4 regions of the Azospirillum sp. P4_B5 genome follow, and region 1 is predicted to be linked to each of the others. Evidence: predicted binding sites of a transcription regulator. Region 1 holds the regulator's gene; each other region holds the start of a gene.

What was found. Region 1 encodes PhoB, which activates phosphate uptake and scavenging genes when phosphate is short. Its sites were predicted from a motif close to TNTCATAAAACTGTCA; they were not measured.
Region 2: the regulator PhoB is predicted to act here: its motif matches at 4,598-4,613, upstream of AC1DVI_RS22730 (HesB/IscA family protein).
Region 3: the regulator PhoB is predicted to act here: its motif matches at 2,120-2,135, upstream of AC1DVI_RS20510 (diacylglycerol/lipid kinase family protein).
Region 4: the regulator PhoB is predicted to act here: its motif matches at 2,388-2,403, upstream of AC1DVI_RS27830 (Na/Pi cotransporter family protein).

The regions. Positions count from the first base shown of each region.
Region 1 covers NZ_JBFUHT010000001.1:174,624-181,834, reverse strand. Annotated here, with positions in the region: gene AC1DVI_RS00875 (hypothetical protein) at 107-916, shown strand; gene AC1DVI_RS00870 (HesA/MoeB/ThiF family protein) at 991-1,779, shown strand; gene AC1DVI_RS00865 (hypothetical protein) at 1,805-2,242, shown strand; gene AC1DVI_RS00860 (hypothetical protein) at 2,248-2,505, shown strand; gene phoB (phosphate regulon transcriptional regulator PhoB) at 2,665-3,369, opposite strand; gene phoU (phosphate signaling complex protein PhoU) at 3,401-4,189, opposite strand; gene pstB (phosphate ABC transporter ATP-binding protein PstB) at 4,235-5,020, opposite strand; gene pstA (phosphate ABC transporter permease PstA) at 5,058-6,356, opposite strand; gene pstC (phosphate ABC transporter permease subunit PstC) at 6,349-7,211, opposite strand, start outside.
Region 2 covers NZ_JBFUHT010000033.1:88,710-95,920, reverse strand. Annotated here, with positions in the region: gene nifE (nitrogenase iron-molybdenum cofactor biosynthesis protein NifE) at 1-440, shown strand, start outside; gene nifN (nitrogenase iron-molybdenum cofactor biosynthesis protein NifN) at 446-1,852, shown strand; gene nifX (nitrogen fixation protein NifX) at 1,900-2,301, shown strand; gene AC1DVI_RS22755 (NifX-associated nitrogen fixation protein) at 2,306-2,770, shown strand; gene AC1DVI_RS22750 (CCE_0567 family metalloprotein) at 2,781-2,987, shown strand; gene fdxB (ferredoxin III, nif-specific) at 3,147-3,440, shown strand; gene AC1DVI_RS22740 (nitrogen fixation protein NifQ) at 3,509-4,021, shown strand; gene AC1DVI_RS22735 (hypothetical protein) at 3,984-4,481, opposite strand; gene AC1DVI_RS22730 (HesB/IscA family protein) at 4,762-5,142, shown strand; gene nifU (Fe-S cluster assembly protein NifU) at 5,192-6,115, shown strand; gene nifS (cysteine desulfurase NifS) at 6,119-7,211, shown strand, end outside.
Region 3 covers NZ_JBFUHT010000027.1:79,832-87,042, forward strand. Annotated here, with positions in the region: gene AC1DVI_RS20505 (hypothetical protein) at 1-1,030, opposite strand, end outside; gene AC1DVI_RS20510 (diacylglycerol/lipid kinase family protein) at 1,153-2,073, opposite strand; gene AC1DVI_RS20515 (UDP-2,3-diacylglucosamine diphosphatase) at 2,290-3,141, shown strand; gene AC1DVI_RS20520 (glycosyltransferase family 4 protein) at 3,138-4,136, shown strand; gene AC1DVI_RS20525 (methyl-accepting chemotaxis protein) at 4,187-5,542, opposite strand; gene AC1DVI_RS20530 (3-deoxy-D-manno-octulosonic acid transferase) at 5,827-7,110, shown strand; gene lpxK (tetraacyldisaccharide 4'-kinase) at 7,107-7,211, shown strand, end outside.
Region 4 covers NZ_JBFUHT010000053.1:18,335-25,545, reverse strand. Annotated here, with positions in the region: gene AC1DVI_RS27835 (NAD-dependent epimerase/dehydratase family protein) at 1-610, shown strand, start outside; gene AC1DVI_RS27830 (Na/Pi cotransporter family protein) at 627-2,285, opposite strand; gene AC1DVI_RS27825 (DMT family transporter) at 2,467-3,366, opposite strand; gene AC1DVI_RS27820 (LysR substrate-binding domain-containing protein) at 3,471-4,346, shown strand; gene AC1DVI_RS27815 (HNH endonuclease family protein) at 4,466-5,251, shown strand; gene AC1DVI_RS27810 (diguanylate cyclase domain-containing protein) at 5,396-7,081, shown strand.

The sequences.
Region 1 (7,211 bases):
GAGTTTCAGCCGGCGCGGCTCCGCCCTTTCGGGCGACGGTCCGTCTTGCGGCACGGCCGCCCGACGATACGGGGCTGACGGCACAGGACCAGCGGGGGAGGCCATCATGGGCATCACGATTCCAAATGCCTCGACGATGAACTGGTTCCAGTTCCGCGGCATCACCGACGAATTGGACTCCAACCTCGCGTCCACCGACTATCGCAAGTTCACGGTGTCGAAAAACGGCGAATTCAATTTCAGAATCGCCGACATCAACACCAACATCAAGATCGTCGACCAGAACAACAAGGTCGTCGCCGAGGCGAAGGCGAAGAACGAGGCGGCGGAGGTCAGCGCCAAGCTCGGTCCCGGCACCTACACGGCGGTCATCTCCCAGGCCGCGCGCGGCGTGAACAACCGCGAATACACGCTGGACGTCTCCGAACGACAGAACATCATGATGGTGGGGTCGGGCGCCCAGATGAAGGGCACCGCCCGCGCCATCCTCGGCAAGGATCCCGGCGTCCAGAAGCACACGCTGACCGTCGCCCAGGGCGGCGAGTTCGTCGGCAACATGTCCCTTCCCTTGACGCGCTGGGCGATCATGAGCAAGGAGGGCAAGGTCGTGGCCTCCGGCGACACGATGGATCCGGCGAAGTCGGGCGAGGACATGCTGAAGAAATCCAGCTTCAAGATCGAACCCGGCCAGTACGAGCTGGTGATCGTTCCGCCGAAGAACGTGCTCGGTGAAATCCCCTATCAGCTCAATTTCCTTCAGAAGGTCGCCAAGTCGCCCGACGAAGCGGAGGAGCGGCCGTTCGACAAGATCATGCGGGAGCGCGAGGCCCGGCTGAAGCAGTGGGCAGCGGAGGACGCGACCAAGCCGTCCAGCCAATCGAAGACCACCCCCTACAAGATGAACCTGCTCGCCTGACGCCGCCGCCCTTGGCAAGGTCCCGAGCGAGGGGGCTTGCGTGGCATGGGGCGTTCCGCGCTATTCTGCGGATCATGGATTTCACCGACACCCAGCTTCACCGCTATTCCCGCCACATCATCCTGCCGGAGGTCGGCGGCGTCGGGCAGGAGGCGCTGCTGCGCGCCCGTGTCCTGGTCGTCGGGGCCGGCGGGCTGGGCGCCCCGCTTCTGCTCTACCTCGCCGCGGCGGGGGTGGGCACCATCGGCGTCATCGACGACGACACGGTGGACCTGTCCAACCTGCAACGGCAGGTCATCCACGACGAGTCGTCGCTCGGCGTTCCGAAGGTGGAGAGCGCCGCCGCCCGCATCCGCGCGCTGAACCCCGACGTGGCGGTGGAGGTGCACAAGGCGCGGCTGACCAGGGACAACGCGCTGGACCTGATCGGGCGCTACGACATCGTGGCGGACGGGTCCGACAATTTCGCCACGCGCTTCCTGCTCAACGACGCCTGCTATTTCGCCAGGAAGACGCTGGTGTCGGCGGCGATCCTGCGCTTCGACGGGCAGGTGTCCACCTTCAAGGCGCATCTCGGCGCCCCGCACCCCTGCTACCGCTGCCTGTTCCCGGAACCGCCGCCGCGCGGGCTGGTGCCGTCCTGCTCCGAGGGCGGCGTGCTGGGGGCGCTGGGCGGCTTCGTCGGCTCGCTCCAGACGACCGAGGTGCTGAAGGAGATCATGGGCATCGGCGAGGGCCTGTCGGGCAGCCTGATGATGCTCGACACGCTGCACGCCTCCTTCCAGCGCATCACGGTGCGCCGCGACCCGGACTGCCCGCTGTGCGGCACCCACCCGACCATCCACGATTTGTCCGCCCACTGAGCGGCGCTTGGGAGAGCCCTGACCCATGGAAGGTCCCGAGTCCCTGTCCATCGTCCTGTTCGCGGGCGGCTTCGACCGGGTTCACTACGCGCTGGTGATGGCCAGCGCGGCGGCGGCGACCAACCGCAAGGTCACGCTGTTCTTCACCGGCCGCGCCCTGAACACGCTGCTGGCCGGGGACGCGGACGGCACGCCGGGCTGGCACCGGCTGGACCCCGCCGACGACGGCAGCCGCCCGGCGGAGCGCGACGGTTTTTTCACCGCCAACGGGCTGGCCGGCTTCGAGGAGTTGCTGGAAGCCTGCGTGATGCTCAAGGTCACGGTCATGGCCTGCGAGATGGGCTTGCGCGCGCTCGGCCTGCCCGCAGGAGCCCCGCTGCGCCCGGACGTGCCGGTGAAGACCGGCGGAGTCGTCACCTTTCTGAACGACGCGCCGAAGACCGGCGCGATCCTGTTCGTGTGAGCGCCATGACCGACGACCACAGCCTGGTGATCGAACACGCGAACCGCTTCGAGGCGATCGCCGCGGAGGGTTTCGAGGGCTGGCCCTACCGGGACGCGCTGGCCCATCTGGCGCAGCATGTGACGGCGCATCCCGATCTCGCCCCGCGGGTAGCGCACGCCCTGCGCATGATGATCGGCTTCATCGAGGACAGCGACCCGGCGAAGCGCTTCGGCCCGAAGGTGGCGATCCTGCGCGAGGCGGTGGGGTTGCTGGAGGGGTAGGCAGCCCCGGGACGGGGTGCCCCCACCCTTCCCACGGCTTCGCCGCGGGCCCCTTCCCTCCCCCGCTTCGCAGGAGAGGGAAAATTGGTCCCCTCCCCCGCCCAGCGGGGGAGGGTTAGGGAGGGGGCAAGGACTGAGCCCGTTTGCGCAGGAAAACGCTCAGATGGACTTGCTGTCCAGCGCGTAACCCGCCGAGCGGACGGTGCGGATCAGGTCCATCTCGGTCTCCTCGTTCATCGCCTTGCGCAGGCGGCGGATGTGCACGTCGACGGTGCGCGGCTCGACATAGACGTCGTGGCCCCACACCACGTCGAGAAGCTGCTCGCGCGAGAAGACGCGGCCGGGATGCTGCATGAAATGGCGCAGCAGGCGGAACTCGGTCGGCCCCAGATGCACGTCGCGCCCGTTCCGGCGCACCCGGTGGGCGGCCAGATCCATGGTCACGTCGGCGAACTGCAGCGTCTCGTCGGTCATGCCGGGGGCCGAGCGGCGCAGCACGGCGCGCATGCGGGCGACGAGCTCGGTCGGGGAGAAGGGCTTGGTGATGTAGTCGTCGGCGCCGGAGTTCAGGCCGCGCACGCGGTCCGCCTCCTCGCCGCGGGCGGTCAGCATGATGATCGGAATGTCGCGCATCTTGCTGTTGCGGCGCATCTGGCGGCAGACCTCCAGGCCCGACATCAGCGGCAGCATCCAGTCGAGCAGGACGATGTTCGGCGTCTGCTCCCCGGCCAGCAGAAGGGCTTCCTCGCCGTCGGTGGCGGCGTTCACGCGGAAGCCTTCCTTTTCCAGATTGTACTTCAGCAGCGTCACGATGTCGGCTTCGTCCTCGACGACGAGGACGAGCGGCTTCAGCGCCGAATTCATGCTTGTCCCGCTCCCACTGCGCGTCTCGCCGTCACGCGGCATGTCCCGCTCCATCGTTATCCGGGCCGCCGTCCCGCGGCAATCCCCGTTCCACCGCCTCCGTCACCGATCCGCCCGGCTCGACCACGGCGAAGCTGCTGCCGTCGTTCTTCGGACGCGCCGCGCGCAACGTCGTCCCGACCACCAGATAGTGGATGGTCTCGGCGATGTTGGTGGCGTGGTCGCCGATCCGCTCCAGGTTCTTCGCCATGAACAGCAGGTGCGTGCAGGGCGTGATGTTGCGCGGGTCCTCCATCATGTAGGTCAGGACCTCGCGGAACAGGCTGGTGTAGAGGTCGTCCAGCTCCTCGTCGCGCTCCCAGGCGGCGATGGCGCGCTGGACGTCGCGCTCGATGTAGGCGTCCAGCACGTCCTTCATGATCGACTCGACCAGCCGCCCCATGCGCGGAATGGCCACCGCCGGGCGGACCACCGGCACCTGGGCCAGGGCCAGCGAGCGCTTGGCGATGTTGGAGGCGTAGTCGCCGATCCGCTCCAGGTCCGCCGCGATCTTCAGCGCCGACACGATCTCGCGCAGGTCCTGGGCCAGCGGCTGGCGCAGGGCGAGCAGGCGCACGGCCTCGGCGTCGATGTCGCGCTCGTAGGCGTCGATGCGCTGGTCGGCCTGCATGACCTGGGCGGCCAGCGCGACGTCGCGGCGGGCCACCGCCTTCACGGCGGCGTCCACCTGCGCTTCGGCGACGCCGCCCATCTGGGTGATCAGGTTGGACAGGCGCTCAAGTTCGTGCGCGAAGGAACGCACGATGTGTTCGTTGCTCATGCTTCACGTCCTTCGCTGATGGAGGAGTGGCGGCGATGCCGGGGATCAGCCGTAGCGGCCGGTGATGTAGCCCTGGGTGCGCTCGTCCCGCGGGTTGGTGAAGATTTCCTCGGTGTCGTCGCATTCCACCATGTCGCCCAGATGGAAGAAGGCGGTCTTCTGGGAGACGCGGGCCGCCTGCTGCATGTTGTGGGTGACGATGACGATCGTGTAGTTCTCGCGCAGCTCGTCGATCAGCTCCTCGATGTGGGCCGTCGCGATGGGGTCGAGCGCCGAGCAGGGCTCGTCCATCAGGATCACCTCGGGGCTGACGGCGATGGCGCGAGCGATGCACAGGCGCTGCTGCTGGCCGCCGGACAGGCCGGTGCCCGGCTCGCGCAGGCGGTCCTTCACCTCGTTCCACAGGCCGGCGCGCTTCAGCGAGGTCTGGACGATCTCGTCCATCTCGTCGCGGTGGCTGGCGATGCCGTGGATGCGCGGGCCGTAGGCGATGTTGTCGTAGATCGACTTCGGGAACGGGTTCGGCTTTTGGAAGACCATGCCGACCCGGGCGCGGAGCTGTACGGCGTCGATCGACTTGCCGTAGACGTCCTCGCCGTCGAGCGCGATCAGCCCCTCGACACGGCAGTTCTCGATGGTGTCGTTCATGCGGTTCAGGCAGCGCAGGAACGTCGACTTGCCGCAGCCGGACGGGCCGATCAGCGCCATCACGCGGTTTTCCTGGATCTCCAGGTTGATGCCCTTGAGCGCCTGTTTGGCCCCGTAGAACACCTTGACGTCGCGGGCGACCATCTTGGTGCCGTGGATGCCGGCGGCGGGACGCGAAGGCATGGCCGTGGCCGGGATGTGGGTCTGGACGCTCATGGGGTTACCAACGCCTCTCGAATTTCTTGCGCAGGAAGACGGCCAGGCCGTTCATCAGGATGAGGAAGGCGAGCAGGATCAGGATCGCCGCGGAGGTGCGCTCCGTGAAGGCCCGCTCGGGGCTGTCCGCCCACATGTAGATCTGCACCGGGATGGCCGTGGCGCTGTCGGTCAGGCCGCCCGGGATGTCCACGATGAAGGCCACCATGCCGATCATCAGCAGCGGCGCCGTCTCGCCCAGCGCGCGGGCCATGCCGATGATGGTGCCGGTCAGGATGCCCGGCAGGGCCAGCGGCAGGACGTGGTGCGTCACCGTCTGCAGCGGCGAGGCGCCGACGCCCAGCGCCGCCTCGCGGATCGACGGCGGCACCGCCTTCAGCGCGACGCGCGAGGCGATGATGATGACCGGCAGGGTCATCAGCGCCATCACCAGACCGCCGACCAGCGGGGCGGAGCGCGGCAGCCCGAAGAAGCCGAGGAACACCGCGAGGCCGAGCAAGCCGAAGATGATCGACGGCACCGCGGCGAGGTTGTTGATGTTCACCTCGATCAGGTCGGTCCAGCGGTTCTTCGGCGCGAACTCCTCCAGATAGACCGCGGCGGCGATGCCGATGGGCACCGACAGCAGCATGGTCACCACCAGCGTCAGGGCGGAGCCGACGACGGCGCCCAGGATGCCCGCCTGTTCCGGCTCGCGGCTGTCGCCGGCGGTGAACAGGGTGGTGTTGAAGGTGTTGCGGATGGAGCCGTTGGCGACCAGCGCGTCAATGGCGGCGATCTTGACGTCGTTCAGCCGGCGCTCGCTCTCCGGCACGTCGCGCCGGATGAAGCCCTTCATGAACTGGTCGATCTCGTCGTCGGCGCGGACCCAGACCGTCTGCGTGGTGCCGACGAGGGAGGGGTTGGCGTTGACCATCGCCTCCAGCTCGTACGGCGCGCCGGAGGACAGCAGGTCGTTCAGCGAGCGGCGGGTGGCGCGGTCGGTGGCCGCCGGGACCTGGGCGTAGAGCGCCTGCCGGACGAGGGCGGTGTAGTTCCGCTCCTCGACCTGCTGCTTGTCCAGGGTCACCTCAAGCCGGATCTGCGCCTGCCAGAAGGCGGTGTAGCCCTTGCTGACGATGGAGCCGAGCAGAACCACCAGCATCAGAGACGCGATCCCGACGGCGAGCATCCCGGCGATCCGGAACCGGCGCTCCGCGGCGTAGCGGCGGCGCAGGCGGGCGGAGAACTCCTCGCTCTGGTAGCGCGACTTGGTGACGGCGACCGACATGGCCCGCGTATCCTGTTCCACGAGGTCAGTCATATTTCTCTCGATACTTCTGGACCACCCGGAGGGCGACCATGTTGAGGGTGAGGGTCACGATGAACAGGACGAGGCCCAGCCCGAAGGCCGACAGCGTCTTGGGGCTGTCGAACTCCTGGTCGCCGACCAGCAGCGTGGCGATCTGCGTCGTCACCGTGGTCACGGCGTCCAGCGGGTTGGCGGTCAGGTTGGCGGTGAGGCCGGCGGCCATGGTGACGATCATCGTCTCGCCGATGGCGCGGCTGACCGCCAGCATGATGGCGGCGACGATGCCCGGCAGGGCGGCGGGCAGCACGACCAGCCGGATCGTCTCCGACTTGGTGGCGCCCAGCCCGTAGGAGCCGTCGCGCAAGCTCTGCGGCACCGCGTTGATGACGTCGTCCGACAGCGAGCTGACGAAGGGGATGATCATCACGCCCATCACGAAGCCGGCGGCCAGCGCCGATTCCGAGCTGACGCTCAGCCCCAGGCTGTTGCCCACGTCGCGGACGAAGGGCGCCATGGTCAGGGCGGCGAAGAAGCCGTAGACCACGGTCGGGATGCCGGCCAGCACCTCCAGGATCGGCTTCAGCCAGGTGCGCAGGCCTGGGCTGGCGTATTCCGACATGAAGATGGCCGCCATCAGCCCGACCGGAACCGCCACCGCCATGGCGATGCCGGTGATCAGCAGCGTGCCGGCGAACAGCGGGATCGCGCCGAAGGAGCCGCTGGAGCCCACCTGGTCGGCGCGCATGGCCATCTGCGGGCTCCAGTGCGTGCCGAACAGGAACTCCAGGGGATTGACCACCGCGAAGAAGCGGATCGCCTCGAACAGAAGCGACAGCACGATGCCGATGGTGGTCAGGATGGCGACCA
Region 2 (7,211 bases), on a different contig from region 1:
GCGTCCTGCTGTTCACCGGCGGCGTGAAGAGCTGGTCGATGGTCACCGCGCTGGAGGGCGCCGGGCTGACCATCGTCGGCACCTCCACCAAGAAGTCGACCAAGGAGGACAAGGAGCGCATCAAGAAAATGAAGGGCGAGGAGTTCCACCAGTGGGACGACCTGAAGCCCCGCGACATCTACAAGATGCTGCGCGACAGCGAGGCCGACATCATGATGTCCGGCGGCCGGTCGCAGTTCATCGCGCTGAAGGCCAAGGTGCCGTGGCTCGACCTGAACCAGGAGCGCCACACCCCCTACGCGGGCTATGACGGCATCGTCAACCTATGCGAGGAAATCGACAAGACCCTGTCCAACCCGATCTGGCGGCAGGTGCGTCTGGCCGCCCCCTGGGACGCCAAGCCTGACTTCAGGCCGGACACCAAACCGGTGGGAGCGTAACCGCCATGGGCACCATCCAGCGCTTCCCCCATTCCGCCAAGGCGGCCTCCACCAACCCGCTGAAGATGAGCCAGCCGCTGGGCGCGGCGCTCGCCTTCCTCGGCGTGGACCGCTGCATGCCGCTGTTCCACGGCAGCCAGGGTTGCACCGCCTTCGGGCTGGTCCTTCTGGTCCGCCATTTCCGCGAGGCCATCCCGCTCCAGACCACGGCGATGGATCAGGTCTCCACCATCCTCGGCGGCTACGAGAATCTGGAGCAGGCCGTCCGCACCATCCACGAGCGCAACGCGCCCGCCCTGATCGGCGTCGCCACCACCGGCGTGACCGAGACCAAGGGCGAGGACATGGCCGGGCAGTATTCGCTGTTCCGCCAGCGCAACCCCGCCCTGTCCGGGCTGAAGCTGGTCTTCGCCAACACGCCGGACTTCTCCGGCGGTTTCGAGGACGGCTTCTCCGCCGCGGTGACCGGCATCGTCGAGGAGGTGGTCCAGCCGTCGGAAACCACGGTGAAGGGCCAGATCAACGTGCTGGCCGGCAGCCACCTGTCGCCGGGCGACGTGGAGGAGCTGCGCGACATCATCGAGAGCTTCGGCCTGACGCCGATCGTCCTGCCCGACCTGTCGCTGTCCATGTCGGGCCGCCAGCCGGACGAATTCACGGCGACCTCGCTGGGCGGCGTGACGGTGGAGCAGATTGCGTCGATGGGCGCGTCGGAAGCCACGCTGGTGGTCGGCGAGCACATGCGCGTCGCCGCCGCCGCTCTGGAACTGAAGACCGACGTGCGCAGCCTTTTCTTCGACCGGCTGACCGGGCTGGAGGCGTCGGACCGCCTCGTCCGCACCCTGTCGGAGCTGTCGGGCCGTCCGGTGCCGGCGAAGCTGCGCCGCCAGCGCGAGACGCTGGTGGACGGCATGCTGGACGGGCATTTCTTCTACAGCCGCAAGCGGATCGCCGTCGCGCTGGAGCCGGACCTGCTCTACGCCGTCACCAGCTTCCTGGCGGACATGGGGGCGGAAGTGATCGCCGCCGTCTCCCCCACCCAGACCGCCGTGCTGGAGAAGCTGAAGGCCGCGACCGTCATGGTCGGCGACCATTCCGACGTGGAGACGTTGGCCCGCGACGCCGACCTGATCGTCTCGAACTCGCACGGGCGACAGGGGGCGGCGCGCATCGGCGTGCCGCTGCACCGCATGGGTCTACCCATGTTCGACCGGCTGGGCGCCGGGCTGAAGGTCCATGTCGGCTACCGCGGCACGCGCGAGCTTCTGTTCGAAATCGGCAACCTGTTCCTGTCCCGCGAGATGGACCACGACGGGCACGGCCACGGCCATGCCCACGGTCATCCTCATGGGGACGGGCATGAACACGGCCAGCACTGCGGGAGCGGATCATGCGGATGCAGCGCCGGCTGAGTGTGGTGGGCCAGGCCGAGGAGGGCCGGCCCCGCAAAGGAGGTTCCATGAAGGTCGCTTTCTGCACCCAGGACATGCAGCACGTCGATGCGCATTTCGGGTGGGCCAAGAACATCGTGGTCTACGAGGTGGACAGGGCCGGCTACACGATGGTCGAGACCTGCCAGTTCGGCGGCTCGATGTTCGAGGACGGCAACGAGGACAAGCTGATCCCGAAGCTCGACGCGCTGGCCGACTGCGCCATCGTCTACCTGTCGGCCATCGGCGCCTCCGCCGCCGCCCGCGTGGTGGCGAAGAAGATCCACCCCGTGAAGGTGGAGGCCACGGACACCATCACCGCCCTGCTCGACCGTCTGGTCGAAACCATCAACGGCAACCCGCCGCCCTGGCTGCGCAAGGCGTTGAACGCCGGCCAGCCGCAGGAGCTGGCCTTCGACGAAGAGGATTGAGAGCATGACCGACACCACCGTGGCCGCCGGGAGCGATCTCGCCGAGGCTTTCCTGAAGACTCTGGTCATGCTGTTCCGCGCCGAAGACAGCTACGGCGCCTGGGAAGGCAAGAGCGACGAGACGATCCTCGCCCCCTTCATCCTCGACAAGGAGGCCCGCGCCGCCATCCCGATCATGGGCGACCCGGACCCCGACACGCTGTGGCGGCTGGAGCTGTTCTACAAGGCCGTCGGCATCACGGTCGAGAAGCAGACCGGCCACATCGCATCCCCCATCATGAAGATGAGCCACGAGGGCTTCGGCCGCATGGTTCTGACCACGGGCCGGCTGGTCGTCGTGTCGAAGCACCTGCGCGACGTCCACCGCTTCGGCTTCCCGTCGCTGGAGAAGCTGGCCGCCGACGGCGCCAAGGTTGTGGAGGAGGCCGTGGCGCTGATTCGCAAATATCCCGACGTCGCCGATCTGTGAGGGTTCCGCCATGTCCGACATCGACGCCCTGAAGGACGAGGTCAAGAAGCTCAACGCCCGCGCGACCCAGAAGAAGATGGACCTGCACGATTTGTCGGAGGAGCTGCCGCAGAACTGGCAGTCGATCCTCCAGGTCGCCCAGGAGACCTACGACGCCTACAAGACCCTGACCGAGAAGCGCGCCGAGTTGAAGGCGCTGGAGACGGCGTCCGCCTGAGCGCCTGTTTGGACACCTTGCCCCCACCCTAACCCTCCCCCGCTGCGCAGGGGAGGGGACTCGGTTCTCCCTCCCCCGCCCAGCGGGGGAGGGCCGGGGTGGGGGCAACGCCCATTCCCAACAAACATCCCGACAACAAGCCCGATTGAGGAGCACACGATGGCTGAGTTCGTGACCGGCACCACCCGCGGCGGCGCCGCCTGGACGCCGAAATTCGTGGAAAGCGTCGACCAGAAGATGTGCATCGGCTGCGGCCGCTGCTTCAAGGTCTGCGGCCGCGACGTGCTGGAGCTGATCGGCATCACCGAGGACGGCGACATCGTCGACGCCTTCGACGACGAGGCCGAGAAGAAGGTCATGAGCGTCAAGAACGCCGGCAACTGCATCGGCTGCGAGAGCTGCGGCAAGGTCTGCTCCAAGAGCTGCATCACCCACTTGCCCCAGGCGGCCTGAGGGCCGCCCACCTTACCTGAACCTGTCTGAAGCGGCCTGACGGCCGCCCGCCCCCGGAGGAGGACGCCATGGGCATCCTGCACGCCGCCCCGCCGGGGGCGGGTGACACCACGCGACTGTACCGTTGGCTGACCGACCGTCAGGGACGCTGCAACGTCTTCGACGCGCATTTGTTCGCCTGCATCCTGGCCCGCCGCTGGCCGACGGGTCCGGGCGCGCTGGGTCTCGACGACAGGGCGCTCGGCCAGCTTCTCGACCGCTACTTTCCCGACGCCTTCGCGGCCGGCCTTCCGGTTCCTGACAGCTCGCCCACCCCCCTGCCCCCGCTGCTTCGCGGCGAGGTGGACGACATCACCGCACTCCTGCTCGCCCACCGCTCGCTGGGCATCGAGGAGGAGGAATGGCTCGCCGCGATCGTCGCGCGGGCGATGCTGGACGAGGGCGAGTTGTGGCGCGACCTGGGGCTGGCCGGCCCAAGCCATCTCGCGGCCCCCCCCCCCCCCCCCCCCCCCCCCCCCCCCCCCCCCCCGCCCTTCTCCGCCGTCACTCGTCCCCCACACCCTTCGCCAGCGCGGCGATGACGCCGTAGCCGACCCGGTCCTGCGGGTCGATCTCCGTCAGCTTGGCGAGGATCGCCCTCGCATCCTCAACCCGCCCGCTGCGCAGACTGATGAAGGCCAGCGCCTTCAGGGTGAACAGGGTGAAGCGCGCCGGCCCTTCCGTCGCCCAATCCGCGCTGTCCGCGCGCAGGCTCCGCCAGTCGCCGGCATAGCCGCCCTCGCGCGCGGCCGCGTCCAGCCCGATGGTCGCCACCCGCTCCGCGTCCGCGAAGCGCTTGCGGTTGAAATAGAATTTGTAGAGCGCGTAGAAGACCGGCAGGACGCGCGGCCCCATCCGGTGGGCCTCCCAGAGCAGGGCCTCGCAGGCTGCGGCGTCGGGTCGGGCCCTCACCGCCTCCTGCAGCGTCTCGTCGATGTGCTCGGGGACCTCGCCGAAGGCCATGCGCCCGTTGGACATCCGCAGTTCGACCGGCCGCTCCATCACCCGTCCCCTTCCGTTGTTTTCCGACACTGTGCGCCCGACCGACAATTCTGTATGAGCCGCTAGCGGGCTTCGCAAAAGCCCATAAACAAATTGTGCGTCCTTTCGTCGCAGGATGTCGCAAACCCGACAGGGGCCCGACCCGACAATTGTCGGGAAGCCACCAGCCCGTCGACCTGACAATCATTGAAAATCAATAACTTAAAAGTTGGCACAGCGCTTGCTGTTCTATGACCAAGATCGGTCGGCATGCCCGACGGAGCATTTGGAGGCGGCAGACATGGTGACCCTGACGGATGCGGCGGTGAACACCCTGGAGCGCGTGCTGGCGAAGTCCGGCGGCGCTGCGGCCGGGCTGCGCATCGCGGTGGCGGACGGCGGCTGCGCCGGCATGAAGTACCAGATGGGGCTGGAGGCCTCGGCGGGCGACGAGGACGCCGTGCTGACCTTCGGCCCGGTGACGATCTTCGTCGATCCGACCAGCCAGCCCTTCCTGACCGGCGTGGTGGTCGATTTCGTCGAAGGGGTCGAGGGCGCGGGCTTCAAGTTCGACAACCCGAACGCGACGGGCAGCTGCGGCTGCGGCAAGTCCTTCTCGGCGGGCCCGGGGGGCAGCTGCTCTTCCGCGCCGTCGGCCGGCGGCTGCGGCACCGCCCACTAACCCCGAACACTCTCCCCCCACCCGATAACGTCGGGAAAGGCAAGGCGTCATGTGGAACTACACCGACAAGGTCAAGGAACACTTCTTCAACCCGAAGAACGCCGGCGCGCTGGATGAGGCGAACGCCGTGGGCGAGGTCGGGTCGATCACCTGCGGCGACGCCCTGAAGCTGATGATGAAGGTCAACCCCGACAGCCAGGTCATCGAGGACGCGAAGTTCCAGACCTTCGGCTGCGGCTCGGCCATCGCGTCCTCGTCGGCGCTGACGGAAATGATCATCGGCAAGACGGTGGACGAGGCGCTGGCCGTCACCAACCGCGACATCGCCGAGTATCTGGGCGGCCTGCCCCCGGAGAAGATGCACTGTTCGGTCATGGGCGCCGAGGCGCTCCGCGCCGCCATCGCCAACTTCAAGGGCGAGGAGTGGGTGGACGACCACGAGGAAGGCGAACTGGTCTGCAAGTGCTTCGGCATCGACGCGGCGATGATCGAGCGCGCGGTGACCGTCAACAGCCTGACCACGCTGGAGGAGGTCACCCACTACACCAAGGCCGGCGGCTCCTGCCAGACCTGCCACGAGAAGATCGAGGAGGTTCTGGAGGCCGTGCTCGCCAAGACCGGCGCGCTGGCCCCGCCCAAGTCCCACGCCCCCGGCACGGTCGGGCTGGACGCCATCAAGCCGCTGGCCCCTAAGGCCGAGGCCTCGGCGGCGCCCGCCAAGCTCACGAACGTGCAGCGCATGCAGAAGATCATGGTCGCCATCGAGGAGCTGCGCCCGCAGATCCAGCGCGACGGCGGCGACGTGGAGCTGGTGGACATCGACGGCAAGGACATCTACGTCCGGCTGACCGGCGCCTGCTCCGGCTGTTCGCAGTCCGCGGGCACCATGATGGGCGTGCAGGCCAAGCTGGTCGAGGCGCTGGGCGAATTCGTCCGCGTCAAGCCCGCCTCCCTTCTGCCGGTGGGGGCCTGAGCCATGACCGCACAGGGAATCTACCTCGACAACAACGCCACCACCCGCGTCGATCCGGAAGTGCTGGCGGAGATGCTGCCGCTGTTCACCGAGCAGTTCGGCAACCCCTCCTCCATGCACGGCTTCGGCGCCGCGGTGGGCGGCAAGATCGAATGGGCGCGCAAGCAGGTGCAGGCGCTGCTCGGCGCCGCCCATGACAGCGAGATCGTCTTCACCTCCGGCGGCACGGAGAGCGACAACACAGCCATCCTGTCCACGCTGGAGGCCTATCCGAAAAAGAAGAGCATCGTCACCAGCGTGGTCGAGCATCCCGCCGTGCTGGCGCTGTGCGACTATCTGGAAAAGAAGCGCGGCTACACGGTCCACCGCATCGGCGTGGACAACCGGGGCAACCTGGACCTGGACGCCTACAAGGCGGCCCTGTCGCCGGACGTCGCCATCGTCTCGATCATGTGGGCGAACAACGAGACCGGGACGATCTTCCCGATCGAGGAGCTGGCCCAGCTTGCCAAGGCCGTTGGCGCGGTGTTCCACACCGACGCGGTGCAGGCGGTCGGCAAGATCCCGATGACGCTCGCCAACAGCGCGGTGGACATGCTGTCGCTGTCCGGTCACAAGCTGCACGCGCCCAAGGGCATCGGCGCGCTCTACGTCAAGCGCGGCCTGCGCTTCCGCCCGATGCTGCGCGGCGGCCACCAGGAGCGCTCGCGCCGCGCCGGCACCGAGAACGCGCCGGGCATCGTCGGGCTGGGGGCGGCGGCACAGCTGGCCCTGCTGCACATGACCGACGAGAACACGCGGGTGAAGGCGCTGCGCGACAAGCTGGAGCAGGCCATCCTGGCCGCCGTCCCCAACTGCTTCGTCACCGGCAACCCGGCCAACCGCCTGCCCAACACCTGCAACGTCGCCTTCGAGTACATCGAGGGCGAGGCGATCCTCCTGCTGCTGAACGAGGCCGGCATCGCCGCCTCGTCGGGGTCGGCCTGCACCTCCGGGTCGCTGGAGCCGAGCCACGTGATGCGGGCCATGGGCGTGCCCTACACCGCCGCCCACGGCGCCACCCGCTTCTCCCTGTCGCGGGAGACGACCGAGGAGG
Region 3 (7,211 bases), on a different contig from region 1:
AGCTGGCGTCCAGCGAGTCCCGGGCGTCCTGTATGACCTTCGCGAAGCCCTGGAGACCCGGCGTCTGGCTGGTGGTCAGCACCGTGGTCGGCGGCGGCGGCAGGCCGGCGGCCTCGGCCTCCTCCTTGGCGGAGGGTTCGAAGTCTTTGCCCCCAGGGAAGCTCTTGTCGACCTCACCGCGCCCGATGCCGGGAATGTTCACGTCCGCGGCGTACTGCGCGAGACCATTCGCCCAGAACTTCCCCTCGAAGCCCAGGTCATACATAAGCTTGGCGGCGGCCTTTCCCTTCTCATTGTCCGGCGATAACAGCCCACCCTCGCCGCCTTCCGCCTCCGCGCCGAAATCCAATTGTTCGAACGCCTCCTCTCCCTTCGTCGCGAAATACTTGAAGGCATCCCCCTTGATCTTGTTCGGATCGCCACCGACGGTCTCCATCATCTCACGGTCGATGTCAGCCGACTCAGCGCGGAAGAGAGCATTGGCCGGAGCCATCGCCGCTTGGAACGCCTCGGTGTCCTCGTCCTTCCCGAAGGCGTCGTAAGCGGCGGTCCGCGCCTCGTTGAGGGCCGACATGGCCTTGCCCATGCGTTCCGTCTTGGTCTTGAAGGCCTTTTCAGCCGCCCCGACCTTCTCCGCCCAGTCCTTGTCCTCCTCATCCTGGGGCCGCTCCTTCACGAAGCGGTCCTTCACGGCGTTGGTCGCCATTTGGCGCAGCCCCAGCGCCACGTCCTTCTCGGTCATCTTGCCGGACTTGACGAAGTCTTCCAGCATCGCGCGGCCCTTGGAGCCGATGGACGCGAAGACCTTGCCCGCCACGCCGGTTAGCGACTTGGCCAAGCCGCTGAGTTCCACGCTGTCCTCGCCTTTCAAGGCGGCCAGGGCCGCGGAGCCCGCGGAGGACCCGGCGTCGGAGGCCGCCTTCCAGGTCCCCTCCGCCTCGGCGGCACCCCCGGCAGGCTTCCATTTGGTGGCGGTCGCGGTGGTGCTGGCCGTGGTGGCCGAAAACAGGGCGTTGATCGACGTGGACATGGCTTCCCCCTTGCGGTCCCGCCTGGGCCGCGGGGCCTTAATCCTTAGAGACCTAAGTATTTATTGAATGTTCCCAAAGTAATTTTCTCAAGACACCTGTTAACGGACTCTTAAAACAGTAGTCAGCGCGTCAGCACCGGCAGGATCCAGGGGGCCAGCGCAATCTCCACCGGCAAATGGGCGATCACGTCGCCGTCGCCCTGCACGGGTTCCCCCGCCGGCCCTTCGATGATCACACGCCGCGCCGGCAGGATGCGGTAATCGGGAAAATGCGGCAGCCGGCCGGCGGTGACACCCCAGAGATAGCGCAGGGCGTTCCCCCGCCCCGCCCGCGGAAACAGGCAGACGTGCAGCCGCGGCTCGGTCAGCCGGGCGTCGGGCGCGCAGACGAAGCGCCCCCCGTAGAAATGCCCCTTGGCGACGATGACGGAGGCGACCTCCACCGGCTGCGCATCGTCCACCGCCACGCGGTAGGGGCCGCCGCCGCCCGCGGCGATCCGGGCCAGCGTTTCCACCGCGTAGGCACCCTTGCCGATCAGCCGCTTCAGCCGCGTGTCCACCCGCTCGACCACGCGGGCATCCAGGCCGGCGCCGGCCATCATGGCGAAGGCGCGGCCATTCGCCACACCCAGATGCACCGGCGTCGCCCGTCCCTCCGCCAGCACCCGCGCCACGCCCTCCGCATCCAGGGGAAGGCCCAACTCATGGGCCAGCACGTTGGCGGTGCCCAGCGGCACGACGCCCAGGGGAAGCGTCGCCGCCCCGCGTCCACGCGCGCCCAGCCCGTTGACCACCTCGTTGATGGTGCCGTCGCCACCCGCGGCGACCACCGCGTCGAAGGCGCCGGGCACCACCGCGCGGGTCATCGCCTCCGCGTCGCCGCGCCCGCCGGTGGCCTGAAGCGTCACCACGGCCCCATGGCGCTGTTCCAGCCACTCCAGAACGACGCCCAGACGGTGCGCCCGGCGAGCGCCGGCCACCGGGTTGTGAATCACCAGAAGACGCCGCCGGGTCGTCGCGGCCGGCCCGGACGCCTCAGGCACCGACTCGCCCCCATCCACCACACCGGCCTCCAATATGACCATCCTGTTTCAGTTTTGATAAAGTCATTTTTCGCCTTTGTTACGTTGACAAGAAGTCTTATCGAAATCATTGTTCCCAACAAATGCGGACGCTCTAAAATATTGTCAAGAGAATGACCTGCGGATATACGGAAAGCGTTTCACCGAAACCTTGCCGGAACGGCGATGGAGCGGGGCATGAGCGCATCACGCGACGTCAAGCAATACCGCAGCATCTGGATCTCCGATGTCCATCTGGGCACGCGGGGATGCAAGGCGGAATATCTTCTCGATTTCCTGAAGCACAACGAGTCCGACCACCTCTATCTCGTCGGCGACATCGTGGACGGCTGGCGTCTGCGCAAGACTTGGTACTGGCCGCAGGCGCACAACGACGTGGTGCAGAAGATCCTGCGCCGGGCGCGCAAGGGCGTGCAGGTCTATTACATCCCCGGCAACCACGACGAGGCCGCCCGCGATTACGCCGGCTTGCAGTTCGGCGGCGTCCATGTCGTGGAGGAGATGATCCACGTCACCGCCGACGGGCGGCGACTCCTGATCACCCATGGCGACCGCTTCGATGTGGTGGTGAAGTACGCCCGCTGGCTGGCCTTCGTCGGCGACAACGCCTACGTGGTCCTGCTCCAGGCCAACACGCTGTTCAACTGGGTCCGCCGCAAGCTGGGCTTCCCCTACTGGTCCCTGTCCGCCTTCCTGAAACACAAGACGAAGACGGCGGTCGAGTTCATCGGCAATTACGAGACCGCTCTCGGCGACGAGGCCCGGCGCCGCAAGGTGGACGGGGTCGTCTGCGGCCACATCCACACCGCGGAAATCCGCGACATGGAAGGAATCCTCTATTGCAACGACGGCGACTGGGTCGAGTCCTGCACCGCCTTGGTCGAGCATCCCTGCGGCCGGTTGGAGATCATCGATTGGGCGGCGGACATCCGCCGGCGCACCGCAACGACGCTGCCCACCCGCATCCCGCCCAAGGAGAAGGCGGAGAAGGTGAAGGAGAAGGCGGCCAAGGAGTCGGTTGCGGCGTGAATATCCTGATCGTCTCCGACGCCTGGCTCCCCCAGGTCAACGGCGTGGTGCGCACCATCGGCACCGTCCGAGCGGAGCTGGAGGCCATGGGCCATCACGTGGAGGTGATCGGCCCCGACCGCTTCCGCACGGTGCCCATGCCCACCTACCCGGAAATCCGGCTGGCTCTGGGCGCGGGGCGGCGGCTGCACGCGATGATCGACGCGCTGCGCCCCGACTGCATCCACATCGCCACCGAAGGGCCGCTGGGCTTCGCCGCCCGGCGCTACTGCCTCCACCACGGCCGGCCCTTCACCACCGCCTACCACACCCGCTTCCCGGAATATGTGCGCGACCGGGCGCCGGTGCCGCTGGCGCTCAGCTACGCGGTGGTGCGCCGCTTCCACAGGCCGTCCTCGGCGGTGATGGTGGCGACGCCATCCATCGAGAGCGACCTCGCCGCCCGCGGCTTCACCAACATCCGGCGCTGGACCCGCGGCGTGGACACCGAGCTGTTCCGCCCCCGCGCCAAGGGCTTCCTGGCGCTGCCCCGCCCCATCGCCCTCTATGTCGGGCGCGTGGCGGTGGAGAAGAACCTTGAGGATTTCCTCCGGCTCGACCTGCCGGGCAGCAAGGTGGTGGTCGGCGACGGCCCGGCCCGCGCGGAACTTCAGCAGAAATACCCGGAGGTCCATTGGGCCGGCGCCCGCCACGGCGAGGAACTGGCCGAGCATTACGCGGCGGCTGACGTCTTCGTCTTCCCGTCGCGCACCGACACCTTCGGTCTGGTGCTGCTGGAGGCGCTGGCCTCGGGCGTGCCGGTGGCCGCCTACCCGGTGCCCGGCCCCCTGGACGTGGTCGACGGCTCCGGTGCCGGCTGTCTCGACGAGGACCTGAAGGAGGCGGTCGAACGCGCGCTGGCCATCCCGCCGGAACACTGCCGGGACTATGCCCTGAACTTCTCCTGGCGGCGCTCCGCCGAACAGTTCCTGGCGAACCTTCGCCCATTCTCCTGATGACGACATGGAGCGGGGCCGGCGCACGGCCGCCCCCGCTCTCCTCCCGATCACGCGGCGCGGATGCGCTGCATGAACAGGTCCACGCTCTCGCGCAGGCGGTCGGACTCGCGGTGCAGGTTGCCGGCGGACCCCAGCACCTCCTCGGCGAGGCTGCCGGTTTCCGACGCCCCCCTGGTCACCGCTCCGATGGTGTCGGTCACGCTGCGGGTTCCGCGGGCGGCCTCCTGAACGTTGCGGACGATCTCCTGGGTGGCGGCGGTCTGCTGCTCCACCGCGGCGGAGACGGTGATGACGATGTCGTTGATGCTGCCGATGGTGGCGCCGATGCCGCTCAGCGCCTCGGCGGAGCCGCGCGCGACCTCCTGGATGCTGGCGATCTGAATAGAGATGTCCTCGGTCGCCTTGGCCGTCTGGTTGGCGAGGTTCTTGACCTCCTGCGCGACCACGGCGAAGCCCTTGCCGGCCTCCCCGGCGCGGGCGGCTTCGATCGTCGCGTTCAGCGCCAGCAGGTTGGTCTGCCCGGCGATGCTGTTGATGAGTTGAAGCACCGCGCCGATCTTTTGCGCCGCGTCGACCAGCCCGTTCACCGTGGCGTTGGTCCGCTCCGCCTCGGCCACCGCGCCGCGGGCGACCTGCGACGACTGGGCGACCTGCCGGCTGATCTCGGCGATGGAACTGGTGAGCTGTCCGGACGCGGCGGCGACCGTCTGCACGTTGGCGGACGCCTGCTCGGCGGCCGCGGCGACGGCGAGCGACTGGCGGTTGGTGGCGGCAGCGATCTGGGCCATGCGCTGGGCGTTGCCCTTCATCTCGTCCGACGCGGCCACCGTGTTGGCGGCGATGCCGCGGACGCTGCCCTCCAGGCTGTCGGCGAGCTGGTTCAGAATGGCGCGCTTGCTCTCCCGCTCGGCCGCCGCGTAGGTCTCCAGCAGCACCTCGAGGTCGAGCCAGGCGACGCGGCCCAGCGTGTCGCGCAGGGCGGCCGCCTCAGCGGCCTTCTTCGATCCGAACAATGACCGCCGCCCCTCCGCCGCGCCGAGGCCCAGTTCGCGGACGATGCCGCTGGACACCGTGTGATGGCAGATGGCGACCGCGTAGCCCGGCACGCCGTGGTCGTAGAAGGCCTTGGCCAGCCGGTGGGCGGACTCCAGGAAGCCCGGACCGAAGTCGCCCGAGACCACGCGGGTCCAGTGGGACACGCGCGCGGCGTGCACGTCCGGCAGGGTCAGGGCGTCGCGGATTTCCGGCCACGCCGCGAAGGCGCCGTGCCATTGCTCCAGCAGCACGGGCAGACGGTGCTGCGCGAAATCCCGGTTGGCGCGCAGACGCGCGATGTCCGCTTCGGTGATGTTGAAGGCCCGGAGCCGGTTTTCCTGGCCGTCACGTTCCTGTACGCCCGCCATGATATTATCACCCTGAAATGTTGAAGGCCGGCGCATTGCCCGCCCTCTTCGAAGCTGCTGACGTTTCTACGTCATCAGGATAGCAGCGGATTGCTTCAAAATTATCATAATGGGTCTCAAATTCGTCATACCGAGGTATGCGACCCGTCCCTTACGGCCATCAGCCTTCCAGCGGGTGTTAGCGCAAAGCCTTACCTCTGCCACCGCCCTCCGTGCTAACGTGAAGGGGACCGCGGCCGGGAAACCGGGCCGCGTTGGTTTTGTCGGATGGCGTTTCGACCCGCATGCTTCAGTCACTTTACCGCGGCCTGACGACCCTCGCCGGGCCGGCGGTTCGTCTGTATCTCGACCGGCGGCTGGCCGCCGGCAAGGAGGACTCCGCCCGCCGGGGCGAACGGTTCGGCACGGCCGCGCGTCCGCGCCCGCCCGGACGGCTCGCCTGGATTCACGCGGCCAGCGTCGGGGAGGCCAACTCGGTCCTCGTCCTCATCGACCGGCTGCTCGCCGAGACGCCGGACCTGACGGTCCTGATGACCACCGGCACGGTCACCTCGGCGGAACTGATGGCCCGCCGTCTGCCGGAGCGCGCCTTTCACCAGTATGTGCCGGTCGATCTGCCCGCCGCGGTGGATCGCTTCCTCGACCATTGGCGACCCGATCTGGTGCTGTGGACGGAATCGGAGATCTGGCCCAACCTGCTGGCCGCGGTGCGGACGCGCGGCATTCCGGCGGCACTGGTCAACGCGCGCATGTCGGAGCGCTCCTTCAACCGATGGCGCTGCGCGTCGGGCCTGATCACGCCGCTGCTCTCCACCTTCCAGGTCACGCTGGCCCAGTCGGAGGAGGACGCCGACCGTCTGCGCCGGCTGGGCGCGCCGGGCGTCGTCAGCGTCGGCAACCTGAAATTCTCCGCCGAGCCGCCGCCCGCCGACCCCACGGCCCTGGAGACGCTGCGCGCGGCCTGCGCCGGGCGCCCCGTCTGGCTGCTCGCCAGCACCCATCCCGGCGAGGACGAGCTGGCCGCCACGGTGCATGAGGCGCTGGCCGCACGTCTGCCCGGCTTGCTGACGCTGCTGATCCCCCGCCACGCCCATCGCGGCACGGACATCGCGGCGTTGCTGCGCGGGCGTGGCCTGACGGTCTCGCGGCGAGGCGAGGGCACCCTGCCCGCCGCCACCGACGCCGTGCACATCGCTGATACGATGGGGGAGATGGGCCTGTTCTACCGGCTGGCTCCAGTGGTCTGCATGGGCGGTTCCTTCGTGCCCCACGGCGGCCAGAACCCGGTGGAGCCGGCCCTGCTCGGCTGCGCCGTGCTCTATGGCCCGCACATGTGGAACTTCGCGGAGATCACCCGCCAGCTCGAAGGCGCCGGGGGCGCCCTGCCGGTGCCGGGGACAGAGGCGCTGCCCGACGCGGTCGGGCGCCTGCTGAGCGACGAGGCCGCCCGCGCCCGCGTCGTCGCCGGCGCGACCGCGGTGACCGAGGGCAACCGGCGGATCGTCGACCGCGCTCTGGCGGCTCTGGCCCCCGTCCTGGGTGCCGGAAGCATCCGGCCCGCGGCATGAGGACTCCCGGTTTCTGGTACGGGTCCGGCGGGGCCGCCGGGGCGGCCTTGGGCTGGGCGCTCGCCCCGCTGGGCGCGCTTTACGGGCTGGCCGGGCGGCTG
Region 4 (7,211 bases), on a different contig from region 1:
GGTGGTCTACGCCTCCTCCGCCGCGGTCTATGGCGACAACACGGCCACCCCGTTGCGCGAGGACGCCGCGACGCGCCCGCTGTCCGCCTATGGCGTGGACAAGCTGGGCTGCGAACTGCACGCCAACGTCGCTTGGGCCATCCATGGGGTGCCGACAACGGGCTTCCGCTTCTTCAACGTCTACGGGCCGCGGCAGGACCCGTCCTCCCCCTATTCCGGGGTGATCTCGATCTTCGCCCGTCGTGTGGCGCAGGGCGAGGATGTGACGATCTTCGGCGACGGCGAGCAGGTGCGCGACTTCGTGTTCGTCGGCGACGTCGTGCGCTTCCTCGTAAATGCGATGGAGATCAAGGCGATGGAGCGCCAATCCCGGGGGGCAGAGGTCTTCAACCTGTGCACCGGCCGGCCGACCTCGCTCCTGATGCTGCTTGAGGTCTTGCAGGAGCTGTGCGCCAGCCGGGTGCGCCGCCTGCATCAGCCGGCGCGGGCGGGCGACATCCGCGTGTCGATCGGCGACCCGGCCCGGCTGCGCGCCACCTTCGGCGAGGGTTGCCGGTTCGGCCTGCTGCAAGGGCTGAGCGCCACCCTGACCGGGGAGATGCCGCGGTAAACCCGCAGCCCTCTCCTTAGACGTCCCGGCTTTCCAGCCGGGGCAGCCCGACGACCTTCAGGCGGCTTTCGCGGAGTTCCCCCACCTGATCGAGGATCGGCAAGGCGACCGCGGCGACATGGGCGTTGATGCGTTTCAGGTCGCGCAGGATGTCCAGCACCAGGGCACTGGTTTCGATGCTGGCGGCGTCGCCGCGGCGCACGCGGTCGAGGTGGCGGGCGGTGGCGGTGCGCTCCAGCGCCCGCACCGCGTCCTTGCCGGCGACGAGTTGCCGGGCCAGCCGCCGGTCCTCGCCGATCAGGATGCCGAGTGCCGTGCGCAGGTTCTCCACCGTGCGGCGGTGCAGCTCCTCCACCTCCCGGAAATCCTCCGGCGCGAAATGCAGGTGGTGGCGGATCCGCTTGGCGGCGAGTTCCATCAGGCTCTTGTCGATGATGTCGCCGATGTGCTCCAGGTTGATGGCGAAGGCCATGAGGTCGTCGACCCGCCGGGTCTCCTCGGCGTCGAGATGGCGGCGCCCCAGCTTGGCGAGGTAGAGCTTGATGGCGGTGTGCAGCCGGTCCACCCGGTCGTCGGCGCGGCTGACCTCGGCGATCGGGCGCTCGTCGTTCTGGCGCAGGGCGGTCAGGCTGCGGCACAGCATGTCCTCCACCAGATCGCCCAGCCGCAAGGTCTCACGCACCGCACCGGCGATGGCGACGGTGGGCGTTTCCAACGCCGATTCATCGAGATGCCGGGGCGTCGCCGCGTCCTCGCCCGCATCCTCCGGTTCGGGCAGCAACCGTTCGGTCAGCCGGGCGAGCGGCGTCACCAGCGGCAGGAAGAGCAGGGCCAGCGCCGCGTTGAAGGCGACATGCGCGCTGACCACCGCCGTCAGCGGGGCCATCCCGGCCAGGAACGACGACGCCATCGGCACCAGCGGCAGAGCCAAAAGCGACCCGCACACCCGGACCAGCAGGTTGCCCAGCGGCACCCGCCGCGCCGCCGCCCCGTCCGCCGACGTGGCCAGCACCGCCGGGACGGCGCCGCCCAGATTGGCGCCCAGGACCAGCGCCGCCGCCGTCTCGGTCCCGATCACCCCCGCCCCGGCCAGGGACCCCGCCAGCATCACCGTGGCGAGGCTGGAATGCACCGCCGCGGTCAGCGCCGCCGCGACGATCAGGGCGAACAGCGGTTCGCCGCCCAACGCCTCCAACATCGCCTGGACCAGCGCCGATTCCCGGATCGGCAGGGTGGCCGCACCGAGCAGCTTCAGGGCCAGCAGCATCAGCCCGATGCCGACCAGGATGCGGGCCAGCGCCCGCCGCCCGCGATGCTCGCCGCCCAGCGCGTGCAGCGCCCCGCCCATCAGCAGCAGGCTGGGCGACAGCCAGTGCAGGTCGATGGCGAGCAGCCGGGCGACGAGGCTCGTCCCGACGTCGGCGCCCAGCATCACCGCCAGCGCCATGGACGTGGTCATGAACCCTTGCCCGGCCATCGAGGCGGTCATCAGGGCCGTCGCCGTGCTGCTCTGCACCGCGATGGTGGCGGCGACGCCGGCCAGGAAGGCGGCCAGCCGGTTGCGCGTGCCATAGCCGACCCAGCGGCGAACCGCCGCCCCGCCCCACCGGAAGACGCCCGTCCGCACCAGCCGCAGCGCCCACAGCAGCAGCGCCACGGCGCCGAGGATGTCGATCAGGACCAGGGTGGGCGAGACGGCGGCAATTGAGCCGGCAGCGGTCGTGATGGCGGGCCTCCCGGCGTGTGGGCCTCAACAACAGGACGATGGAGAGTGGGACGTCATGAAAACGTAACAATCGCAGGGCGCAACCTGATCCCCCGCGAAAGGCGTATCCCTTTTTGCCAGGACGCGGCCCTCACCCCCGCGTCACCAGCCAAATGCCCAGCGCCACCGGCAGGATGCCGAGCAGGTCCCAGGGCTGCACCGTCTCGCCCAGCAGCGCCCAGCCGAACAGCATGCCCAGAGGCGGCATCAGGAAGTGATAGGCGCTGGCCTCCGTGGCGCTCGTCCGCTGCAGCAGGCGGAACCACAGCAGGTAGCCGCCGATCGACACCACCAGCGCCTGATAGACCAGCGACCCGGCGAAGCTGGCGGTCAGCCGGATCGACCCGGCGTCCTCCATCAGCAGCCCGATGGGCAGCAGCGCCAGCCCCGCCGCCAGCACCTGCACCCCGGTGCCGGCGAGCAGCCCCGTCCGCGGCGCCAGCCGCTTGAACAGCAGCGTCCCCGCCGACAGCGCCACCAGCGCGCCGACCGCCAGCGCCATGCCCAGCGGCGCGTCCGTCCCGCTGCCCAGCCGCCCGCGGACCACCAGCGCCACCCCGGCCACCCCCAGCGCCAGCCCCAGCGCCTTGCGCCGGTTCATCGCCTCGCCGAGCAGCAGGGCGGCCAGCGCCGCGGTCAGCACCGGGTTCGCACTGACGATCAGCGCCGTCAGGCCGGAGGACACGTAGGTCATGCCGCTGTAGCTCAAGCCCAGATAGAGCGCGTGGTTGAGCAGGCCGAGCAGCGCCAGCAAGCCGAGGGTCCGTCCGGCCATTCCCCGATACTCGCCCCGCCACGCCGCGACGGCGGCCAACAGCGCCCCGGCGATCAGGAAGCGGAAGGCCAGCAGCAGCAGCGGCGGGCAGTCGGCCAGCCCGATCTTGCCGGCGGCGAAGGCCGAACTCCAGGCGAGGCAGAAGGGCACGACCAGGGCGAGCGGCGCCGCCCGGGGGTCGGTCAGGGGCAAGGAATGCGTAGCGGCGTGCGTCATGGCCGGTCCTCTCCCATGCGGAAGGCTGTGCGTTGGAGAAAGGATGGCGCGGGGCCTTTCCATTTGGAAATTGGATGATATCATCCATTGCATTCGAAATCTGAATGGTCAGTCCGATGCGCGAGATGGATCTGGGCCTGCTGCGCACCTTCGTCTCCGTGGTGGACGCCGGCGGCTTCACCCGGGCCGGCGAGCGGGTGCACAAGACGCAATCGACGGTCAGCCAGCAGATCCGCCGGCTGGAGGAGCAGGTCGGGCTGCCGCTCCTCGACCGCAACAGCCGCGCCGTCGCGCTGACCGACGACGGCGAGCGGCTGCTCGGCTACGCCCGCCGCCTCCTGGCGCTGAACGACGAGGCGAACGCCGTGCTGTCCGGGCACTCGGCGGCGGAGGTGGTGCGGCTGGGTGTGCCGGAGGATTACGCGGTGGAGCGGCTGCCCCGCCTGCTCGCCGACTTCGCGCGGGCGAACCGGCGGCTGCGTCTGGACGTGCGCTGCGACCTGTCGGTGCGGCTGCGCGCCGACGTGGAGTGCGGCGACCTCGACATCGCCCTGGTCAAGCAGGAACCTGGCCGCCCCGGCGCGCTGCGCGCCTGGCGGGAGCCGCTCTGTTGGGTCGGGCCGGTGGCGGAGGACCTGCACCGCGAAGACCCGCTGCCACTGGTGTTGTTCCCGCAGGGCTGCGTCTACCGCAACCGCGCGGTGCATGAACTGGAGCGCGCCGGGCGGCGCTGGCGGGTGGCCTATTCCAGCCCCAACCACGCCGGGGTGCGCGCCGCAGTGTCCGGCGGGCTGGGCGTCAGCGTGCTTCCCCACAGCGCCCTGCCAACCGGCGCCCGCTTCCTCGGCGTGGCGGACGGCTTGCCCGCGCTGCCGGAAACGGAACTGGCGCTGCTGACCGGAAGCACGGCGCGGGGTGCCGGGGTGGAGATGGTCACCGGCCTGCTGATGGAGAGCCTTCCGGAGCCGGTGTGGGCGTGACGGGGCTGCCCGACACAACCACTCCTCTCGCACCGTTGCACCACATCCCCAAAGCGCCATAGAACAGCCCAGGAACCATATCCAGGTATGGCGAAGAACAGGGTTGAGGGACCGAGGGCATGGCGCGACGGAGAAGCGGAGCACCGCGGGGCGGCCGGAAGGGCCGCCCGCTGACGCTGGGCGGGCTGATCGCCGTTCTGCTGGTGCTGGCCGCGGTCTATGCGGCGGAGCGCTTCCACCTCGTCCCGCCCGGCACGCTGGATTCCATCTTCGGGGGGGAGGAGACCCAGCGCCAACGGCCTATCCCCCGCCCTGTTCCGGACGCCAGCATCGACTACGCCGCGGTCGCCGCCCAGCTCGACCGCATCCGGGTGGAGGAGGAGCGCCGCCGCGGCTATGTGCGGGACGAGTGGCCGCACTGGCTGACCCTCGACGCCAAGTGCCTGAACACGCGCGAACAGGTGCTGATCCGTGATTCCGCGAAGCCGGCGAAGCTGTCCGCCAACGGCTGCTCCGTGCAGTCCGGCGTGTGGAACGACCCCTACACCGGCGAGACTTTCACCGAGCCGAAGCAGGTGGACATCGACCACCGCGTGCCGCTGGAGGAAGCCTACGCCAGCGGCGGCTACGACTGGCCGCGCGAGAAGCGCGCCGCCTACGCCAACGACCTGAGCGACCCGCTGACCCTCGTCACCGTCTCGGCGGCGGCCAACCGCGCCAAGGGGTCGAAGGGGCCGGAGGACTGGCTGCCGCCGCGCGAGGAATACATCTGCGCCTATGTGGCGGGCTGGATCGCCGTGAAGGCGCGCTGGGAGCTGACCATGGACGAGCGGGAGCGTGTCACCGTCGGCAACATCCTGTCCGACTGCCGCCGCACCGCCGTTGGGAGCCGGCCGGCCCGCTGACCGCCCTTCCCACAAATTCATACGCTGGTATGCCTCGTCCGCAGCCAATGTCACTTTTGAAACCTGGCCGAACTTGATAGAACTTTCGTATGCGGTCTTCCTGGAGGAACGGCGGCGGGGTGTTGAAGGGAGTGGCCGGACGTCATGGCGAGGGAACGCGGTCTGCGGACGACGGTGGCTCTGACCGGCGCCGTTCTGGTCCTTGGCGTCTCCGTCGTGCTGGCGGCACTGACCGGCCTGCGTTCCCGCGAGCGGATCGAGAGCGAGATCGGACACTCGCTCGCGGAGGCCGCCCACAACATGGCCGACCGGCTGGACCGCTCCATGTGGTCGCGCGCCAGCGAGATCGGCATGCTGGCCAAGCTCGGCATCACCCCCGCCATCGACGATCCGGCCCGGCTGCGCTGGCTGCTGGAGCAGTTCCAGGAGTTCTTCCCGACCGTCTCCTGGATGGGCGTGACCGACACCAAGGGCAAGGTCCTGGCCGCGACCGGCGGCTTGCTGGACGGCGTGGACATTTCCAAGCGCCCGGTCTTCCAGAATGGACAGAAAACGCAGTTCGTCGGCGACGTGCACGACGCGGTGATGCTGGCCTTCCTGCTGCCGAACCCGACGGGCGAGGCCATGAAGTTCGTCGACATCTCCACCCCCGTGCACAACGGGCAGGGCGAGGTCGTCGGCGTGCTGGCCACGCATCTGAGCTGGGAATGGACGCGCGAGATCCGCCGCTCCCTGATGGACACCATGCGGGGCCGCGCGGAGCTGGAACTGATCGTGGTCGCGGCGGACCGCACGGTGCTGCTCGGCCCCCGCGAGCTGCTCGGCACTCCCCTCGACATCGAGGCGGTGCGGAGCGCGCAGAAGAACGAGAGCGGCTGGATCGTCGAACGCTGGCCGGACGGGCAGCGCTATTTGACCGGCTACGCCTACGGTGACGGCCACCTGAATTATCCGGGCCTGGGCTGGAGCGTGGTCGCCCGCCAACCGCTGAAGACCGCCTACGCTCCGGCCGCTGCCCAGATGGCGGAGACGGTGCTGGCCGGCGGGGCCATGGTGGTGCTGTTCAGCACGCTCGGCTGGCTGGCCGCCGGGCGGGTCACCCGGCCGCTGCGCCGCATCGCCCAGGCGGCGGAGCGCATCCGCAGCGGCGAACGTGGGGCGGAAATGCCCGTGCTGGGCGGCAGCGCCGAGATCACCTCGCTGTCGGCGACGCTGCGCGATCTGGTGGACGGGCTGACCCACCGCGACGCCGCCCTGGTGCGGCTGGAGGACATCGCCTATCAGGACCGGCTGACCGGCCTGCCGAATCGCCGCTACTTTGAACAGTATGTGGAGGCCACGACCGCCGGCAACGGCTCCGCAGCCTTCCTCTACATCGATCTGGACGGCTTCAAGCCGGTGAACGACCGGCTGGGCCACGATGCGGGCGACCTCGTGCTGAGTCAGGTGGGGGAACGCCTGGCCGCCTGCTTCCGGGGCGACGACGTGGTGGCCCGGCTGGGCGGCGACGAGTTCGCGGCGGTGCTGCCCCAGCGCGCCGGCGCCGAACCTCCGGACCTGGACGGGCTGGCCCGCCGCATCATCGAGGCGGTGAACGAACCCGTCAGCATCCAGGGCGAGGCGGTGCGGGTCGGCTGCTCCCTGGGCATCGCCCTGTGGCCGGAGGACTCGCCCGACGTGGCGGAAACCCTGCGCCGTGCCGACCAAGCGCTCTATCAGGCCAAGCGCGCGGGCCGCAACCGCGGCATCCGCTGGACGCCCGACCTGCCGCCCTCCCCCGCCGAGAGCCAGGGCATAGCCACCGAGGCGACGAAGACCTCGGCGTCCTAGGCCTCGCGGCCAAGCCCCTGCCAAGCGGGGAACCGCGTCCGGCGGGCCTCCGGCCAGCGGTGGGTAAGGCCGTTGCACGCTGGAGCCTTGGCCCGTTTCTGCCGTTTCATGTCCATCGGAGCACGACTCG